One region of the Alteromonas sp. 38 genome, then DNA from elsewhere that is predicted to be linked to it. Evidence: predicted binding sites of a transcription regulator. Region 1 holds the regulator's gene; the other holds the start of a gene.
What was found. Region 1 encodes sigma-54, which starts transcription at its own class of promoters, with help from an activator protein. Its sites were predicted from a motif close to GTTGGCACGNNNNTNGNNT; they were not measured.
Positions count from the first base shown of each region.

Region 2: the regulator sigma-54 is predicted to act here: its motif matches at 1,523-1,541, upstream of FLAVO9R_RS09285 (hemerythrin domain-containing protein).

Region 1 covers NZ_LR733300.1:834,645-838,068, reverse strand. Annotated here, with positions in the region: gene lptC (LPS export ABC transporter periplasmic protein LptC) at 1-131, shown strand, start outside; gene lptA (lipopolysaccharide transport periplasmic protein LptA) at 100-663, shown strand; gene lptB (LPS export ABC transporter ATP-binding protein) at 666-1,391, shown strand; gene FLAVO9R_RS03560 (RNA polymerase factor sigma-54) at 1,467-2,951, shown strand; gene hpf (ribosome hibernation promoting factor) at 2,981-3,268, shown strand; gene ptsN (PTS IIA-like nitrogen regulatory protein PtsN) at 3,277-3,424, shown strand, end outside.
Region 2 covers NZ_LR733300.1:2,147,542-2,150,965, reverse strand. Annotated here, with positions in the region: gene FLAVO9R_RS09295 (bifunctional diguanylate cyclase/phosphodiesterase) at 1-638, shown strand, start outside; gene FLAVO9R_RS09290 (YqaE/Pmp3 family membrane protein) at 769-927, shown strand; gene FLAVO9R_RS09285 (hemerythrin domain-containing protein) at 1,025-1,468, opposite strand; gene FLAVO9R_RS09280 (diacylglycerol kinase family protein) at 1,658-3,316, opposite strand.

The DNA of each region.
Region 1 (3,424 bases):
CATCTGATCAGCCCGTGGAAATACGTGGCTTACAATATGTGATTAACAGCAATGGGTTTAACGCCAACTTGCGTACCCAGGAATACGAGTTAATAGACCATGTACAAACCATTTATTCGCCTAGCCACTAAAGCATTAGCGACCAGCCTCGCTGTTAGCCTTTTCTCTACTGTGGCTTTAGCGGCTGAAAGCGACTTCAACAAACCGATTAAAGTTGACTCTAAATCGCAATTTGTTGACGGTAAAAACAAAACTTCATTGTTTAAAGATGATGTACGAATTACCCAAGGTTCTTTGGTGATAAATGCCGATGAAGTTGAGGTTATTGCCAGCGAAGGAGATGGACGAGAGATATTTGTTGCTCGCGGCAAACCTGCCAGCTACTCGCAAAAATTAGAAGATGGCGCCCCCGTTACCGCCAAAGCCAACGAAATACGCTATGAAGTGGTAAATCGAACTATTTCTTTACAAGGGAATGCAGAGCTACAGCAAGATACCAGCAAAGTACAAGGCGACAAGATTACTTTCGACATGGTCACGGAACAATTGCTTGCAACAGGCGGCGAAGACGGTGAAGGTGGTAGAGTAACTACGGTATTTACGCCTGAGGCAATACGTAAAGCGTCATCGAATAACGAAGGCGATAAGGCGGACGGCAACTAATCATGGCAACGTTGAGCGCACAGAGTCTTGCAAAGGCGTATAAAGCCCGTCAAGTGGTTCGCGATGTAAGCTTATCAGTTTCGACTGGGCAAATCGTTGGATTACTCGGCCCCAATGGTGCCGGTAAAACCACAACTTTTTACATGATTGTAGGCTTAGTACCCCTTGATAAGGGCAAAATCAGTATTGATGACAGCGAATTAACCCATGAGCCCATGCACGAGCGTGCACGACGCGGAATTGGGTATTTACCGCAAGAGGCCTCAATTTTTAGAAAATTGACGGTGTTTGAGAACATCATGGCTATCTTACAGACCCGTAAAGGGTTGAGTTCAGCGGAACAAGAACAAGAAGCCGATGCGCTACTTGATGAATTTAATATCAACCATATACGTAATAGTACGGGTATGAGTTTATCCGGTGGTGAACGTCGCCGGGTAGAAATCGCGCGAGCATTAGCCGCTGATCCGCAATTTATTTTGCTTGATGAGCCATTTGCTGGTGTTGATCCTATATCGGTTAATGATATAAAGAAGATCATTCAACATCTTCGTGACAGAGGAATTGGAATCCTCATCACCGATCACAACGTAAGAGAAACACTGGATGTGTGTGAGAAAGCGTATATTGTGAGCCAAGGCGAACTCATCGCGCAAGGGACAGCAGAACAAGTTTTAAGTAATCAGAAAGTAAGGGATGTATACCTAGGAGAACAATTCAGGCTATAGTTACTGTAACCGAATTGTCATTTTCAGTTTTAAGCACGGGTATATTCACAACAAGAGTTTAAAAATAAGACGTAGATGAAACCATCTTTACAGCTAAAGTTCAGTCAACAACTTACCATGACACCGCAGTTGCAGCAGGCAATCAAGCTGCTGCAGTTGTCTACGCTCGACCTGCAACAAGAGATTCAGGAAGCACTAGACTCAAACCCACTTTTGGAAGTTGAAGAAGGCGGCGATGACCATCCTGTTGAGAAAAACAACATGGACGGCGACGACCCTTCTGTAGAAGCTGCTCCTACTGCATCTAGCGATTCGTTAGAAGCAGGTGACGCGCTTGAAAAGAACGACCTTCCCGATGAACTGCCAATCGACAGTACGTGGGATGAGTATTACTCGGCCTCTTCTGCTCCCGCCCCTGGTCCATCAAATAATGATGACGACCAACTGTTTCAGGGTGAAACCACCGACAATATTCAAGACCACTTGCTATGGCAAATGCGGTTAACCCCGTTTTCGGATACCGACCGCGCCATTGCTACCGCCATTATCGACTCAATCGATGAATCTGGTTACCTGAACGTCCCCATCGAACAGATTTTAGAATCAGTGAATTCTGACGACGTAGAAGAATTGGTGGAAATGGACGAAGTTGAATGTGTACTCAAACGTATTCAAATGTTCGACCCTATCGGTTCAGGTTCGCGTACACCGCAAGAATGTTTGCTTGTACAGCTTCGCCAGTTCTCAGACGATACGCCATGGCTTGCAGAAGCAAGACAACTTATCAATGAGTACTCGGACCTACTTAGCAGCAAAGACTACCGTACGTTAATGCGCAAGAGCCGTTTGAAAGAAGATCAACTTCGCGAAGCCATGCGCTTACTGCAAACGTTGAATCCTCGTCCAGGTAGTGCATTAATTACCAAAGAACCGGAATACGTTATTCCTGATGTTTCGGTAAACAAGAAGAATGGCCGCTGGGTGGTAGAACTTAACCCCGATAGCTTGCCAAAGTTAAGCGTAAATCAGCAATATGCCGCTATGAGCAGACGCTCTAAAAACAGCAGCGATTCGCAATTTATTCGCTCACATATGCAAGAAGCCAAATGGTTTATAAAAAGCCTTGAATCAAGGAACGACACCTTGATGAAAGTAGCAAACTGTATTGTGCAGCAACAAATGGGCTTTTTCGAGCACGGCCCAGAAATGATGAAACCAATGGTGCTAAATGATGTCGCAGAAATGGTAGATATGCATGAATCCACCATCTCACGTGTCACCACGCAAAAATATATGCATACCCCACGTGGCATATTTGAGTTGAAATATTTCTTCTCTAGTCACGTAGCAACGGAATCTGGTGGTGAGTGTTCATCTACCGCTATTCGCGCACTAATTAAAAAGCTTGTGGCTGCGGAAACGCCCAGCAAGCCATTAAGCGATAGCAAGATTGCTCAATTGTTGGCCGAACAAGGCATCAAAGTTGCCCGGCGGACAATAGCAAAATACCGGGAATCATTATCGATTCCGCCGTCAAACCAACGCAAAAGCCTTATTTAAAGGCCTTGATAATTTAAGGAAGACGAAATATGCAAATCAACCTTACCGGTCATCATGTCGAAATTACTGATTCTTTGCGTAGCTATGTCGATACTAAGTTCAGCAAACTAGAGCGTCACTTTGATCACATATCTAATGTGCATGTCATCCTGAACGTCGAAAAACTTAATCAAAAAGCCGAAGCCACCATGCACCTCAGCGGAGCAGAAGTGTTTGCTTCATCACATAACACCGACATGTATGCGGCGATAGACAGCATGATCGACAAGCTCGACAGGCAAGTTATCAAGCATAAGGAAAAGCTGAAAAAGCACTAAATATTAGTATGGAAATTCAAGCCATAGTAAGTTTGGACCGCACCGAGTGTGCGGTTCAATGTAACAGTAAAAAACGTATTCTAGAGATTATTAGCGACATTGCTGCTAAAAATAATCCCGACATCGATCAGGCCACAGTGTTAAATAGCCTACTCG
Region 2 (3,424 bases), 1.3 Mb from region 1:
TTGGTTTCGTACCCCCAGATGAATTTATTACCATCGCTGAGCAGGCTGCACTAATCGAACAAGTCACAACTTGGGTTATGCAGCAAACGATTACTGATTTGTCCTACTTTAGGCAAAAAGGCTATGGCTTTACAGTAGCCATGAATCTATCAACCCAAGATATTCAAAATAAGCCGTTACTCGATAAACTGGTTTCTTTACTCACCGATGCAGCTCTCTCGCCTGATGCCCTAGAGCTAGAAATCACAGAAAGTGATTTGGTAGCCGATGCTTCACTTGCCATTGAAAACCTGAACGCATTGACGAGCAGGGGATTCCATTTTGCCATCGATGACTTTGGTACTGGCTACTCATCGCTCGCGTATTTGAAAAATTTGCCTGTCGATACTATCAAAATTGATAAAAGCTTTATTTTGTCTTTAGCGACCGACGACAACGATAAGCAAATCGTGCATACCGTGCTGGGATTAGCTGCTGCCTTCGACTTAAAAGTGGTAGCTGAAGGTGTAGAAGACGAGATGTCGCTAAATATTTTGAAAGAGTGGGGCTGTGATATTGCGCAGGGCTACTTCATTAGCCGGCCATTGGCTAAGCATGCGCTAGAAGAATGGTTAGAAAATTCACCTTTAGGCGAATAGACGTGTGCCAGTAAATTCCTTATTGTTGGCAGTATATATGCATTATAAAAGCAAAGCCTGCTCAAAAACTTAAAATACCGCAGTTAGAGTGGGTGAACTGTGAAATTACTTCAAAAACAAGGATATTATTATGGACATTATTCGCATTATACTTTCAATCTTACTGCCTCCTTTAGGTGTGTTCTTACAAGTTGGTATTGGCGCTCAGTTTTGGATAAACATCCTTTTAACGTTGTTAGGCTACTTCCCTGGTGTTATCCACGCCGTGTACATTATCGCTAAACGATAGTTTATTTTACTAACTTTTAGTAAAACCAAGCATGAAAAGAAAGGCCAGTCTATGACTGGCCTTTTTCGTATCGTTATGATTTGAGTAACACTTGAGCCTAAAGAGGCGCAAGTTCTTTTGCCATTTCCTCTTGGTAAGCATCGGCAAGTTTATTCTTCTGAGAATCGTTAAGAAGTCGACCAGCCACCTGGAAAAACTCTTGCTCTTCATCAGCAAGGTGATGCTCAACTTTTTCCTGAAGCGATTTCAAGTGACGTAGCCATCCTGGTGAGTCCATTTTAGTCTCATCCAGTTTTTCGATTAGCTCATCAATTTCGTGATGTTCTGCAATACCGTGACGGGTTAACTCTACGGCGTCATCCTTTTTAAGGAGGGGAGAATAAAAATGGCGCTCCTCCGCAATGGCATGACTTTCGAGCTGATTTTTAAGCTCTTGGTAATACTCTCGGCGTGCAGCCGTGTCTCCACTGGTCTCAGCGAGAATTTTAAGTAACAATCTTTGTTTCTCATGATCTTGGCGTAACGCTTCGAAAATCTTCATCGGTAATCCCTCAACTAGTTGTACTAAAATGTGGCGTAAAAAGCACGTTAACCAATGCGAGAAGCGTTCCACTATATTGCGTTCACTAAGTCACTGTAAGTAAAGCTTTTAGCGGCTGATTATCGTTTCAATACATAAGCAGCCGCTTAATTAATGCATTTCTTACATAGCGTTTGCGGTAATCTTTACTTATCGTTTTTCTGTCGTGAATTGACTGTTATTTTGCGCATGGTCTATGCCCGTTAATACTCGGAGACTCGCGGGGTGTGTGGTGATACTGATTTCACTTGCGCTGAATATCTCACCATCAACCGCGTAAGATATTTCCTCGTCAAAATAAAGGGATATCGATGGGGACTGTTTATGCCTGATACTGTCTGAACTGGTTTTGTAATCTTCAGGACCAAAGACGAGCTCTGCCAAAGAGAGTAATTGACGGTCAGATGAATCTTGTGGGGTTAGCCACGTGATATCTAATTTACCATCAGTCACATCTGGTAAGTCTCCGCCTTGCGCGAGTGCGGTGGTAATTGGCGCAGCATTGGCGATCACTAAGCTTGGTGTTTCTAAGTGCTGGGCTTCTTCATCATTAAACTTTACCTGAAGACCAAGGTTTTCGTTTTTGCCAATGGCCTCCCAAAGCCCCTTAAGGTAGGCAAATTGTCCACCAGAGTCTTTTTCTCCTCGTCCTGCGGCAGATATCATATGCTCTTCAAACCCGACAGCCGCAACCAGTAACATCATTCTGCCATTACACTGGGCAGTATCAATATCTGCAGTTTTACCGTTAATAATGACGTCACACGCTGTGCTGATGGGAACAATTTTGCTAGCATAACCATGAAGTACCTGACAAAGGGCATTGGCCGTACCAAGGGGAATAACCCCTAGTGTTACATTCTTATCGGTGAGGGCATTCGCCACCTCAGTAATGGTACCATCGCCACCACAAGCTACGATAATTTGTGCCCCATCGCCTAAGGCTTCTTTAGCCAAGGCTTCACCGTTTATTTCTTCTGTTGTTTCTTTAACGGTGACTTTAAATTTTTCGTTCAATCTTGCCAGAATGTCGGCCTTTTCAACTTCCCATTTACCCCCGCCAGCAACAGGGTTGGCAATGAGGGTAAGGCGCTTAGTTAATGACAAGCTTCCACCATTCTTTATTTTTTCCAGTGCCGCTAACTGATGTTTATTTAGCCTTGCTGTCGTTCGAACCGATTGAATCTTGTCCATCGCATCTAGAATTGATAACGAGGGCTCTCTCGCTAAAAGGTAGGCGGCTAGCACTAGTACAGAACGCCCTCGACCAAGTGCACAATGCACTACGACATTTTTACCTTCAACGAGTTGTTGATCTAACCAGTTAATTGCAAGTGTAAGTTGTTCTTGGGTGGGGCTGGTATGGTCAAGAACAGGAATGTTTAAATAATCAAAATCCAATTGATAGGCTGTCCAATCTAAGCCATCGAATTCGGCGGTAACGTCTAAAATAGCGTTAATATTGTTGTTTTTCAGCATATCCACATGTTGAGAAGACATGCGACAACCTAAATAGAGTTGGTCATCTATTCTTTGGAAGGGAGGAACCTTGTCGGTACGCCTTGCATACTCATTGTACAACCAGCTTCCCAGTAAAAATGGAACGAAGACCCACCGAATATAAATAGGGATTGAACCATCTTCACGTTTTCTGAACAATGCAGGATAGTTAAGCAAGTAGGCGCTACTAACTGCAATAAGTGAAAAACTGATCCAAGCAAAGATGACAGAGAGCCATAGTGTTGGGCTAAACCAGGTTAGCACTAGTGCTAAGATTGCGCCGAGTACATAATATTTAACCATCTTCATACTGTTCACATTTCCTTTGTTCAAAGATTTAATTAACTTATACAGTGGTTCCGCTTTTTTTGTTTATTACTAATATGCATCTATGTAGGTAGAATGAAATTAAACATC